Regions from separate parts of the Pseudomonas sp. SMV7 genome, predicted to be linked through region 2. Evidence: riboswitches for the same ligand, from Rfam matches in the RefSeq annotation. Region 2 holds a riboswitch; each other region holds the start of a gene.

What was found. Region 2 has a riboswitch for cobalamin ahead of ACLEJP_RS02815 (CbtB domain-containing protein). Riboswitches for the same ligand answer to the same signal wherever they lie in the genome.
Region 1: it holds a riboswitch for cobalamin, as region 2 does, so the genes downstream of both, ACLEJP_RS00455 (ABC transporter substrate-binding protein) here and ACLEJP_RS02815 (CbtB domain-containing protein) in region 2, are expected to answer to the same signal.
Region 3: it holds a riboswitch for cobalamin, as region 2 does, so the genes downstream of both, cobW (cobalamin biosynthesis protein CobW) here and ACLEJP_RS02815 (CbtB domain-containing protein) in region 2, are expected to answer to the same signal.

The regions. Positions count from the first base shown of each region.
Region 1 is NZ_JBKGGT010000001.1:95,964-100,236, forward strand. It holds gene ACLEJP_RS00445 (ABC transporter ATP-binding protein) at 1-73, opposite strand, end outside; gene ACLEJP_RS00450 (FecCD family ABC transporter permease) at 70-1,086, opposite strand; gene ACLEJP_RS00455 (ABC transporter substrate-binding protein) at 1,086-2,096, opposite strand; cobalamin riboswitch at 2,208-2,405, opposite strand; gene ACLEJP_RS00460 (DUF1624 domain-containing protein) at 2,433-3,599, opposite strand; gene ACLEJP_RS00465 (N-acetyltransferase family protein) at 3,797-4,273, opposite strand, start outside.
Region 2 is NZ_JBKGGT010000001.1:573,213-577,485, forward strand. It holds gene cobM (precorrin-4 C(11)-methyltransferase) at 1-489, opposite strand, end outside; gene ACLEJP_RS02805 (cobalamin biosynthesis protein) at 522-908, opposite strand; gene ACLEJP_RS02810 (CbtA family protein) at 908-1,594, opposite strand; gene ACLEJP_RS02815 (CbtB domain-containing protein) at 1,604-1,792, opposite strand; cobalamin riboswitch at 1,885-2,106, opposite strand; gene ACLEJP_RS02820 (N-acetyltransferase family protein) at 2,149-2,628, opposite strand; gene ACLEJP_RS02825 (LysE family translocator) at 2,753-3,382, shown strand; gene ACLEJP_RS02830 (alpha/beta fold hydrolase) at 3,404-4,273, shown strand, end outside.
Region 3 is NZ_JBKGGT010000001.1:456,062-460,334, reverse strand. It holds gene cobN (cobaltochelatase subunit CobN) at 1-1,025, opposite strand, end outside; gene cobW (cobalamin biosynthesis protein CobW) at 1,030-2,097, opposite strand; cobalamin riboswitch at 2,198-2,410, opposite strand; gene ACLEJP_RS02325 (branched-chain amino acid aminotransferase) at 2,616-3,635, shown strand; gene ACLEJP_RS02320 (multidrug/biocide efflux PACE transporter) at 3,716-4,171, opposite strand; gene ACLEJP_RS02315 (LysR family transcriptional regulator) at 4,265-4,273, shown strand, end outside.

The DNA.
Region 1 (4,273 bases), 480 kb from region 2:
CATTGCCAGCCAGTTGCAGGCCCAGGCCCTGGCAACTCAGGGGCGAAATGGCCACAGTGGTCATGGCGGTCATGGGCGCCCCCGACGGCTGACCAGGATCAAGGCGAACACCGGCGCGCCGATCAGTGCGGTAACCACTCCCACGGGAATCACCTGGCCAGGAATCAGGATGCGCGACAGGATGTCGGCGGCAATCAGGAACAATGCGCCACCCAGTGCGCTGGCTGGCAGCAGGCGGCTGTGCCCCGGGCCGAGCAGCAGGCGCAGCGCATGGGGAATCACCAGCCCGACGAAACCGATGGCACCGACGATCGATACCATGACCGCGGTGACCAGGGCTGCGCAGCTGATCAGCAGCAACTGGGTACGCCGTACCGGTATGCCCAGCGATGCCGCGGAGTCGGCACCGAAGGTGAACGCATCCAGTGGGCGGCGGTGCCACAGGCACACCAGCAGCCCGGACAATGCCACTGGCACGGCCAGCCACACCGAAGGCCAACGCACGCCGCTGAGGTTGCCCAGCAGCCAGAACAGGATGCCGCGTGCCTGCTCGGCAGTGGCCGACATGGTAATCAGCAGCGCGGTGAGGGCGTTGAACAGTTGCGAGCCGGCGATTCCGGCAAGGATGACCTGGGCGTTGCCGCTGCCGCCGCCGGCCGTGCGCGCCAGTACCAGCACCAGGGCGAACGCCGCCAGGGCGCCGAGGAAGGCGCCGGCGGACATGCTCAGCGCCAGGCTACCGAAGCCCAGCAAGCCGACCAGCACTGCACCGGTCGAGGCGCCGGCGGACAACCCCAGCAGGTAGGGCTCGGCCAACGGGTTGCGCAACAGCGCCTGGAGGACCACGCCGCAGGTGGCCAGGCCGGCGCCGCAGGCCGCGGCAACCAGGGTACGGGTCAGGCGGTAATTCCAGACGATCCCTGCATCGATCGGGTCGACCGGGTAGCCGGCCTGCCACAGCTGGTTGGCCAGGATCTGGGCGACCACAGCGGGTGCCAGTTCGCTCTCGCCGATGGCGGTACCGGCCAGCACGGCCAGCAGCAGCGCTGCCAGGGCCATTGCGACGGCGCATGACAGGCGCAGCATCACTGGCCTGCGTTGCCGCTGGCGAAGGCGGCGGACAAGGTCTGCAGGCCGCTGAACAGGCGAATGCCAGCCTGCATGGCGTCGGCATCGAGGATGATGATGCGGTTGCGCTGCACCGCCTCCATGTTGCGGGTGACCGGGTCGCTATGCAGGAACGCCAGCTTCTTCTGGTAATCGTCGGCGGGGTAGCGGCGACGGTCCATGCGGGCGATGATCAGCCAGGTGGGGTTGGCCTTGGCCAGGGTTTCCCAGCCTACGGTCGGCCATTCTTCGGTGGACGTCACCACATTGCGCACGCCGAGGGTGCGCAGCATGAAATCGGCAACGCCCTGGCGGCCCGCTACATAGGGTGCGATTCCCAGGTCGGCGCTGGAAAACCAGAACAGCGCCGAGGTGCTGGACAGGTCCTTGCCCGCCAGCTGTGCCCTGGCACTGTCCAGGCGGCCTTTCAGCTCGGCGTTGAGGGCACTGCCGCGCGCCTGTACGTCGAAGATCTCGGCCAGCTGGCTGATGCTCTTGTAGATGCTGTCGACCTGGAACGCCTGCAGGCGGGTACCGTCGGCACCGACCTGGTTGTCCTTGCCTTCGCAGTCCGACGGCAGCAGGTAGGTGGGAATGTTCAACTCGTCGAACTGTTCGCGGGTGGCCACCGCGCCCTGGGCACCGACCATCCATTCGAACTGCACTGCCACCAGTTGCGGACGCTTGCCGACCACCGCCTCGAAGCTGGGCTCGTTGTCGGCCAGGCGCGGCACCTTGGCGTTCTGTGCCTGGTACTCGGGCAGTACGTTGTTGAACCACAGCGAAGTGCCTGCCAGCCGGTCGCCCAGCCCCAGGGCGTAGAGCATTTCAGTGCTGGCCTGGCCAATGGTGACGGCGCGTTGCGGGGCCTGGACGAAAGTCTGCGGCTGGCCGCAGTTATCAATCGTCAGCGGATAATGGGTGGCTGCGGCCTGGGCCAGGCCAGTGAGGCCGAGGCCGGCGAGCAGGGTGGCGAAACGGGGCAGCATGCTGGGCGATCTCCTATCGGACAGTGCGGGTGAGGAACGCACGGACAGGCATCGCCGGGCCCCCGCTGACGGCAGGGGCAACACTGATGGCCAATCCCGGACACCCCGCCGGTTGGTGAATGTAGGCCGGCAGGTCTCCTGACTGATGCGTCATGGCCTGGCTCCGGCCTTCCCGGGTCAGCGACCCAGTGGCATCGGTGGAGCAGGCTCGGCACCTACAGTTGCGGGGGCAGTTCCGTTTGGCCCGTTTGCTTGGGCCCGGGATTCCCTATTGATTCCGTGATGGAAACCGGCGGCCGGCATGGTAGACCATCGTGCCGCCGGGTGAAACGCTTTTCACAAGTACTTCAGCCAGCCGATGTCACGTCGCCGCGCCTTGAGGCGGGCGAACCAGCGCACCGGCAGGTACAGTGAACCCGCCAGCAGCACCGCCCCCAGCCATACGGCACTGATGCCATCGAAACCGAAGTAGTCACCCTGGTTGCGGCCGTACAGCGCCACGCTGGCCAGGTACAGCAGCTTGAGCACATACAGGTGCAGCAGGTAGAAGAACATCGGCGCCGCGCCGAATACCGCCAGGCCATTGAGCCAGCGCGCCTGGCCGGCGCGTTCGAAGGTGCGCAGCAACAACAGGCCACAACCCAGGGTGAGTGCCAGGAACAGTAGCGAGGGCGGGTACTTGGTGATGTTGAAGAAACTCATGAGGGTTTGCGTAAACGTGGGGTAAACGCCCCATGGGGCCTCGCCGTAGCCGTTGAACAGGCGCAGCACGACAAAGCCCAGCAACGCGGCCAGGCCGGCCAGCAGCAAGCGTTGTTGGCGCTGAGTGTTATCGCTGCCACGGGCGAACCAAGGGCCCAGGCCATAGCCCAGGGCGATCACGCCTATCCACGGCAATACCGGGTAGGAGGTGCGCAGGCGCAGGCTGTCGGAGACCTCCAGCCAGCCGCGATCATGCAGGATCGCCCAAGGTACATGCAGGGCAGATCCGGCGTCGAAGTGCACAGTGTCGAGCAGGTTATGCCCGGCGACGAGGGTCGCGCCCAGGCCGATCAGCGCGCCACGTGGCAGCCACACCAGCAGCGACAGGGCGATCATGCTGATGCCGATGGCCCAGATCACCTGCAGGTAGATGACACTTGGTGGCAGCTGGAAGGTCCAGGCGAAGTTGACCAGGGTGAACTCCAGCACCACCAGGAACAGCCCGCGCTTGAACAGGAATGCCGAGACATCGCCACGGCCCTGGTGCTTCTCGCCATACAGCCAGGCCGACAGGCCGGTCAGCAGGACGAACACCGGGGCGCACAGGTGGGCCAGGGTGCGGCTGAAGAACAGCGCGGGCTCGGTGGTGTCGATGGCCATCGGGTCGCTGACCTGGCGATGCAGGAAAAAGGTCTCGCGCACGTGGTCGAGGAGCATGAACAGGATCACCAGGCCGCGCAGGGCATCGATGCTCTGCAGGCGCTGGGTGAGCAGGGTGGGGGTGGCACTGGCGCTGGTCATGGCGGGTCGCTGCTAGGAATGAATGTCAAATGAAACGTTATCTTATAACTAAAAATTCCCGGTTGGTAGCGCTTTTTGCCTGTGCCGGCCTTTTCGCGGGCACGCCCGCTCCCACAGCTACAGCGCCGGCCTGGCGAGCTGCGCGATAGTTGCGGGAGCGGGCGTGCCCGCGAAAAGCCCAGTTCTGAAAGAAACGCTTAGCGCCCGCGTCGCCGCGACACCCGCGCCTCGATATTCTTGCGCCCGATCAGCAGCGGCGGTTTTTCCACCACCGGTTCATCAGCGAGCCACTTGTACATCACCAGGCAGTCCACCAGGCCGAGGCTGGCATGGCGGTAGGCCTTGGGCAAACGGCCAACGGTTTCGAAACCGAGCTTGTGCCACAGCGCCACCGCCACCTCGTTGCTGGCAACCACCGAGTTGAACTGCAGGGCCAGAAAGCCCTCCTGGCGTGCCAGTTTCTGCGAGTGTTCACACATCAGCCGCGCCACACCCCGGCCACGGGCGCGCTCGCAGACCATGTAGCCGCAATTGCCCACGTGCGCCCCAGGCCCGGCGGCGTTGGGCTTGAGGTAATAGGAACCAAGCAATTCGCCGTCCGCCTCGGCGACCAGCGTGCGCAACGGCAATTCCAGCCACAGTTGGCGCGCCTGTTCGAAGCTCAGCGCCGGGTC
Region 2 (4,273 bases):
CAGGTGAATCGCCAGGGTGCTGCCATGTCGCGCGAGGTCGCCCAGTTGCTCGCCAGGCGGCATTGGCGAGCTGTCGCCATAGCGGGTCAGGATCACCGTTTGCGCGACTTGCGGCAGGGTCAGTTCGCAGCCGAGCAGGGCGGCGCTGGCCGCTGTGGCAGTGACGCCGGGAACGATCTGGTAGTCGATGCCCAGTGCCTGCAGGTGGCGGATCTGCTCGCCGATGGCACCGTACAGGCTGGGGTCGCCACTGTGTACCCGGGCGACGTCATGGCCTTGCTCGTGCGCATTGCGCATGGCCGCGATGATCTGTTCCAGGTGCAGTTCGGCGCTGTTGATCACGGTTTCGGCCTGGTGGCCTTCGAGCACCGCAGCAGGCACCAGCGAGCCGGCATAGATGATCACCTGGCACTGGCGGATCAGCCGTTGCCCCTTGATCGTGATCAGTTCCGGGTCGCCGGGCCCGGCGCCGATAAAATAGACCGTCATGATAGTCCTTGCAGGAAGTTGCGGTGGAACGTTCAACCGGCCAGGGCGAGGGTGGCCGGCCCCAGGACCTGGCGGGTCAGCAGCAACCTGGCGGTGCCCAGGCGCTCGCTGGCCAGGGCCAACGCTGCGCTTTCTGCGACCCCCCAGCAGCCGCTGTGGGCATGGGCGGCAGCAGAGCGGTGGCTGAGCAGCGCCTCGTAGGCTTGCAGTTGCAGGGTAGGGTACAGCACCAGCGGCACCGCAAGGCGTTCGGCCAGCTGGTGCAGGCCGGGCTCGTCGGCCTTGAGGCTGACACTGGCGATGCCATGCAGGTCGGCAAGCGCCAGGCCCTGGTTGTTCAAAGCCTGGCGCAGCAGTGCTTCCAGGGCATCCGCCGGGCAACCCCGGCGGCAGCCGAAGCCGGCGAAAAAAGCCTGCATCAGGCCTGGCGGGTGCGGCGGAACAGCCAGGCGCTGAGCATGCCCAGGGCCAGCCAGAAGGCGGCATTGGTCAGCCAGGAGGCCAGCTTGAACTGGTTTGCCAGTGCTTCGGGGGCAAGGCTTGCATGGACCTCGGGTTGTGGCGCGCCAAGCACATGCGGGATCACCAGCAGCGCGGTGCCCAGCACTTTCAGCAGCCAGTGGCGGGCGAACACCAGCAAGGCCAGGCCCGCGGCGGTAGCGCTCGCCGTGCCGACCCACCAGGCCTGACGTTGCCCCAGGTCGGCGGCAGCGGTACCTGGCAGTTCCGGCGGCAGGCCCAGGGTAGGGGCCAGGCAGAACACGGCGAAGCCGGCCAGGCCCCACAGTGCACCGCTGCCGATACGCCGCGGTTCGCGCAGGCTGTACAGGGCGGCGAGGATCAGGGCGAAGCCGACCGCGACCACCAGGTTGCCGCCGGTGGTCGACAGTACCCGTTGCCAGCCGTCTTGCGGTGACCAGGCTTCGGCGTCGTGCTCATGGGCTGGCACCTCGCTGCCATGCTCGTGGTGAGCCGCTGGTACCGCCGACTCGTAGGTTTCCGCCTCGAGAATCAGCGGGGCGACCCAGAAGCTTTGCAACAGGGTCAGCAACAAGGCCGCAAGCAGCCCGCTGAAACCCGCCGTGCGGGCAATGCGCATGATCATCAGGCGTACTCAGTGGCAGGGGAAGGCGGCGCTGTGGCGGGTGTCGTGGGCCGCGTTGTGCACGGCCTCGATGTGGGAAAAGCCGGCGAAGTACACCAGGCACAGGCCCAACAGGCTGGCGCCGACGGCGATGACGACACGCTGGCTGAGGGTGACCGGGGTGGTAATGCTGTGTGGTTTGGCACTGGTGACGGGCATGACGCGTTCCTCTGCTTTTTGGGGCAACGGGCAAGCGCGGCAGCCCCGGGCGTGACTGCCCAGGGGGATGCAACAGCGCCCGCCCACCGCGGGGTGTTCATGAACGCCAGGCCGGTCTCCGGGCTTGCGAGGAGGAGCCGGGCTCCTGGAAAGCATCACCTTCCCATGCTCGCCTACGGGCACAGTGGTATTGACGCTTCGCTCGCTTACCGTTGCGGGGGCAGCACCGGCTTTGTCCGGCCCTGCTCGAGGGCCTGTGACGCACCGGTTTCCCGTTTCACCCCAAGGGGGGCACCTGAACGCGAGGTGTAAGAAGAGCATGGGTTGAGCGTGGCGTCAATGTGCAAAGGGCTGGTTCAACCGCGCGCGAATGCGGCCAGCTTGTCGCCGTCCAGCCGGTAGCGCACCCACTCGTCCTGTGCTTCGGCCCCCAGCGACTGGTAGAAGCCTATCGCCGGCTCGTTCCAGTCCAGCACGCTCCATTCGAGCCGTCCGCACTGGTTGGCCACCGCTTCGCGGGCAATGTGCCGCAGCAATTGCCGGCCGGCGCCGTCGCCGCGCTGCTCCGGGGTCACGTACAGGTCTTCGAGGTAGATGCCGTTGCGCCCGAGCCAGGTCGAGTAACTGTAGAAATACACGGCAAAACCGATGGCCCGGCCGTCACGCTCGCAGATCAGGCTGTGCACTGTGCTGCCCGCGCCGAACAGGCTGTGCTCGATATCGGCAATACTGGCGACCACCTCGTGACGGGCGCGTTCATACTCGGCCAGCTCGGTGATGAAGGCCAGGATCTGCGCGGCATCAGTGGGGACGGCAGGGCGAATGGTGACGGTCATGGCGAAGGCTTCCTTGGGCGCTTTTGGTCGGTACAGTAATGTGTATCTACGTATTTTTCTAAAACTGTACCAGTCGCCGGCAAGGCGACTCCGTTAGTGTGACAGCACCCATGAAGAAAATGGAATGCCCGCCATGCTTGCCTCTGCCGACCTGCTGACCGCCTTTGTGCTGTTCGCCTTCGTGTCCTCGATCACCCCGGGGCCCAACAACACCATGCTGCTGGCCTCGGGGGTGAACTTCGGTGTGCGCCGCTCGATTCCCCATGCCATGGGCATCAGCGTCGGTTTCATGGTGATGGTGCTGGCCGTAGGCCTGGGCCTGGGCGAGGTGTTCAAGGCCTGGCCGGCGCTGTACACGGTACTGCGCTACAGCGGCGCAGCCTACCTGCTGTACCTGGCCTGGAAGATCGCCACCTCCGGGCCGGTCGGCACGGCCTCGTCCGCCGCCCGCAAACCGCTGGGCTTCTGGGGAGCTGCGGCGTTCCAGTGGGTCAACCCCAAGGCCTGGGTGATGGCAGTGGGAGCCATTACCACCTACACGCCGGCGCAGGGCTATGTGGCCAACGTGATCGTGATTGCCGCCCTGTTCGCCCTGGTCAACCTGCCCAGCGTCGGCGTGTGGGTGATGTTCGGCAGCGCCCTGCGCAACCTGTTGCAGAACCCGCGCTGGCTGATGCTGTTCAATGTCCTGATGGCCTTGCTGCTGGTGATTTCACTGTACCCGCTGCTGTTTGTAGAATCGGCGTTTTCCTGAGCCTGCGAGCACGCCAAACCGATGCAGTTGATTCCCTGGTCACACGAATGCGCTGAAGGCTTCACCCTGCGTGGCTGGCGAACCCCGGCCAGTGGCCGGCCGCTGCTGCATTTCTTGCACGGCAACGGCTTTTGCTGCCTGACCTACCAGCCCTTGCTGATGCGTCTGGGTGAACATTTCGACCTGTGGCTCAGCGATGTCCAGGGCCATGGCGACAGCGACCATGGTGGGGCATTTCGCGGCTGGAATCGTACCGCCGCGTTGGCGCTGGAAGCCTTCAGCGCCGGGCGCGGCGAGTATGGCGAGGTACCGCGGTTTGCCGTGGGGCACAGCTTCGGGGGCGTGCTCACCGGCTTGATCCTGGCCAGTGAACCGCACCTGTTCAGCCGTGCCGTGCTGCTTGATCCGGTGTTGTTCAGCCGGCGCATGCTCGGGGTAATGGGCGCGGCTGCATTGCTTGGCCTGCACCGGCGCCACGGCCTTGCACGCAAGGCTGCCAGCCGCCGCAGCCACTGGCCCGATCGAGAGACAGCGCTGGCTTCGCTGCAGGGCCGCGGCATCTTCAAGGGGTGGACTGATGCAGCGCTGCAAGCGTATGTCGAGCATGCCATTGGTGATTGCGGCGAGGCGGTGGTACTCAAGTGCCGGCCCAGCCGCGAAGTGGAAATATTCAGCTCGTTCCCCCGGCGTCTCTGGGCCAGCCTGGCGGCGATCTGTACACCCACACAGGTCTTGTATGGTGAGCATACGTACCCCTTCGTGCCCCATTCGGTCAACCGCCTGGCAGCGCTCAATGCTCGGGTGACCAGCAGGCAGGTTGCCGGTGGGCACTGCTTCATGCAGGAACATCCCGAGGCTTGTGCCGATGCCGTGCAGGCATTCCTGTTGCAG
Region 3 (4,273 bases), 120 kb from region 2:
CTGCGCTCGCTGCGCCAGGCCATGTCCTTGAAACTGACCGGGCGGGTGATGATGCGCCCGTCCAGTTCCGGCAAGGCAATGTGCATGGCCAGGTCGCGCGCACCCAGGCCCTGCTCGCTGGCTTCCCAGCCGGGCTGGTTATCCTGGGCGCAAATGGCCTGGAGTACCGGGATGTCGCGGCGGAACGGGCGCAAGTTGGGCCGCTCGGGACTGGACAGGGCAAAGCCGGTGGTATTGACCAGTACCTCGGCGCCAACCTCGTCCAGCCAGGCTTCGACCTGTTCCAGGCAAGCGCTTTCCTTGAGGCTGGCCACGGCGATCGGCAGCGGGTTGAGCCCGGCGGCCTGCAGCCGCTGGCAGAACACGTCGATGAACGCGGTATTGGCCGCCTGCAGGTGCGAGCGGTAGAACAGCAGCGGTGCCACCGGCTGCTCGGGGTGCCACTGCGGGTACCAGTCCTGCAACGTGGCACTGCCCCGGGCCGGGTGATACACCGCGGTGCGTGGCAACGGCTGCGGCTCGTCCCAGGCATAATCGCGGCCCAGCCACTGGCTGGCCAGGCAGTTGAACAGGTTGATGGCGTTGGCCTTGCCGCCCTGGCGCAGGTAATGCCAGAGGCGCTCGGCCTGCTCGTCGCTGACGCTGCCCAGGCGGGTCAGCTCCGGGTCCGGGCGATCATCGCCCGGCACCAGGATCAGCTGCACGCCCCGCGCGGCCAGTTCGACCAGTTGCTCGACGCCATAGCGCCAGTAGCCCACGCCACCGTGCAGCGACACCAGGATGAGCTTGGCATGGCGCAGCACCTGGTCGACGTACAAGTCGACCGAGGCATGGTTCTGCACCTGCATCGGGTTGGCCAGGCGCAGGCTGGGGAAATCCTCGGGCAACAGCTCGGCGGTATCGGCGAGCAATGCCAGGTGCGAATCGCCGCTGCAGAGGATCACCAGCTCGGCGGGGGTCTGGCCAAGGTCGGCAATGCTGTCATCCGGCACGAAGCCGCCGGGCTGGGTCCGCAGCAGGTGCATGGGGTCAGGCGCCCAGGGCCTGGCGCAGGCGCGCTTCCAGACGGGCGGCGTCAAGGTCCTGGCCGATCAGCACCAGGCGGGTGATGCGTGGCTCGTCGGCACGCCAGGCGCGGTCGAAGTGCTTGTCGAAACGGGTACCCACGCCTTGCACGAGCAAGCGCATCGGCTTGCCCGGGATGGCGGCGAAGCCTTTGGCACGGAGGATGCCGAAGTCACCCACCAGTTGGGTCAGGGCATCGAGCAGCAGGCTTTCGTCGGCCTCTGGCAAGTCGATCGAGATCGAATCGAAGGCGTCGTGGTCATGCTCGTCATGGTCATCGCCGTCATGGTGCGCGTCGTGGTGGGTACGGCGGCCATCGATGTGTGCCTCGGCTTCGGCGCCCACGCCCAACAGCACGTCCAGTGGCAACTGGCCGCTGCTGGCCTCGATCACCTTGACCGCTGCAGGCAGCTCTTCGGCCACTTCGGCCCGGACCTTGGCCAGGCCCGCAGCGTCGATCAGGTCGGCCTTGTTCAGTACCACCAGGTCGGCGCTGGCCAGCTGGTCGGCGAACAGTTCGTGCAGCGGCGACTCGTGGTCGAGGTTGGGGTCGAGCTTGCGCTGGGCATCGACCTGCTCCGGGTAGGCGGCAAAGGTGCCGGCGGCCACCGCCGGGCTGTCGACCACGGTAATCACCGCATCGACGGTGCAGGCATTGCGGATTTCCGGCCACTGGAACGCTTGCACCAGTGGCTTGGGCAGGGCCAGGCCGCTGGTTTCGATGAGGATGTGGTCGAGGTCGCCACGGCGTGCCACCAGCTCGCGCATGACTGGGAAGAACTCTTCCTGCACGGTGCAGCACAGGCAGCCGTTGGCCAGTTCGTAGACCCGGCCGCTGGCTTCCTCCTCGGTGCAACCGATGCTGCATTGCTTGAGGATTTCACCGTCGATGCCCAGCTCGCCGAACTCGTTGACGATCACCGCGATGCGGCGGCCCTGGGCATTGTCGAGCATGTGGCGCAGCAAGGTGGTCTTGCCCGAGCCGAGGAAGCCGGTGACGATGGTGACGGGAAGCTTGGCCAGTGTTTTCATGTCGCATTGCCCTTGGCAGATTGGCGCGGGCATGCAGGACGACAGCCCCAGGCCAGGCCGGCCGGGCGTGTTCGCCACCGGATCACCCCGCCCGGTTGAAAGTCGAAAACGTGACGAGGCAGGTCTCCTGGCTCGCACCACTCCAGTTGCACGCCGCTGCGGCAGGCTGGCAGGACGACGCCTTCCCGCGCGCTGGCGCAGTGGCTGTGTCGATCCGTTGTCGGTGCTTACAGTTGCGGGGGCAGCCGCGGCTTGTACCGCGTTCCCGTCTTAGCTTCGGCCAGGCCGAAGAACCTCGAAGTGGCAAGGCTACGCAGTGCTTGTCGGGTGGTCAACCATTGCCGCCGGGGCTTGCCTCGATATGTTCAGCGCTCGGTCCCCCAGGCGCTGAATGACCTTCGCCAGCAGGGAGTTTCGTGACTGGCCGTTCCCGATCTGCCGCGGATGTATTATGGTGGCGTGGTGCGCATATAACAGCAGCCCGATCGATTGGGCACTTGCAAGACAATGAGGGTGTCATGAGCAACGAAAGCATTAACTGGGACAAGCTGGGTTTCGACTACATCAAGACCGACAAACGCTACCTGTCCGTATGGCGCAATGGCGAGTGGGACAAAGGCACCCTGACTGAAGACAACGTGCTGCACATCAGTGAAGGCTCCACGGCCCTGCACTACGGCCAGCAATGCTTCGAAGGCCTCAAGGCCTACCGCTGCAAGGACGGTTCGATCAACCTGTTCCGCCCGGACCAGAACGCCGCGCGCATGCAACGCAGCTGCGCCCGCCTGCTGATGCCGCAGGTGCCGACCGATGTGTTCATCGAGGCGTGCAAGCAAGTGGTCAAGGCCAACGAGAAGTTCGTCCCGCCACACGGCAAAGGCGCCCTCTACCTGCGCCCGTTCGTGATCGGCACCGGTGACAACATTGGCGTGCGCACCGCCCCCGAGTTCATCTTCTCGATCTTCGCCATCCCGGTTGGCTCGTACTTCAAGGGTGGCATGAAGCCGCACAACTTCCAGATTTCCAGCTTTGACCGCGCGGCCCCGCAAGGCACTGGCGCGGCCAAGGTCGGTGGCAACTACGCCGCCAGCCTGCAGCCGGGCGCTGAAGCGAAGAAGGCCAACTTTGCCGACGCGATCTACCTCGACCCGCTGACCCACACCAAGATCGAGGAAGTCGGTTCGGCCAACTTCTTCGGCATCACCGCCAACAACGAGTTCGTCACCCCGAAATCGGCCTCGGTGTTGCCGGGCATCACCCGCCTGTCGCTGATGGAACTGGCGCAATCGCGCCTGGGCCTGACCGTGATCGAAGGCGATGTCGAAATCAACAAGCTGGACCGTTTCGTCGAAGCGGGCGCCTGCGGTACTGCTGCGGTGATTACCCCGATCGGCGGCATCGAGTACAACGGCAAGCTGCACGTGTTCCATGACCTGGAAAAGGTCGGCCCGGTTACCCAGAAGCTCTACAACGAGCTGACCGGTATCCAGAGCGGTGATATCGAAGCACCGGCAGGCTGGATCGTCAAAGTCGCCTGAGGCGCCTTGGTGGAATGAAACGGGGCATGCCAGCGATGGCATGCCCCGTTTTTACTTGCATCCATGGAACGTGCGCGCTGCTACAGGGCTCGTGTCGGGCTGCTGACTTGTTCAGCACGGCGCTGCAGAAACAGGTGCCGCGCCTTGTCGAACACCCAGTTGTACAGCACGGTGTAAGGCAGGATGATCACGAAGAAGCCCAGCTCCACCATGAACGCCTGCACCAGGGAAATATCCAGCATCCACGCCGCCAGCGGCAGGCACCAGACCACCAGCCCCGCCTCGAAACCCAGGCCGTGCGCAAACCGTGCGCGGGCCGTCCAGTGGATTCGCTCAAGCCGTACATGGCGATCGACCAGCGCGTTGTAGACCATGTTCCACAGCATCGCGACCAGCGACAGCATCACCGCCAGCAGCCCGGTCGTTGCCAGCGACTTGCCCATGATCCAGGACAACAGCGGCGCACACAGCAGCACGGCGAACACTTCGTAACCAACGGCATGAACCAGGCGTTCAATGAAGGAAACGTTTTTCATGGCAAAGCCCATCATATTGCTTGAGTCGTGCTTCCCATTTTCTTTGTTAAAACTGATACTCGCGACATAGCTACCATCGGTTTTATCAATACCATGCGCTAC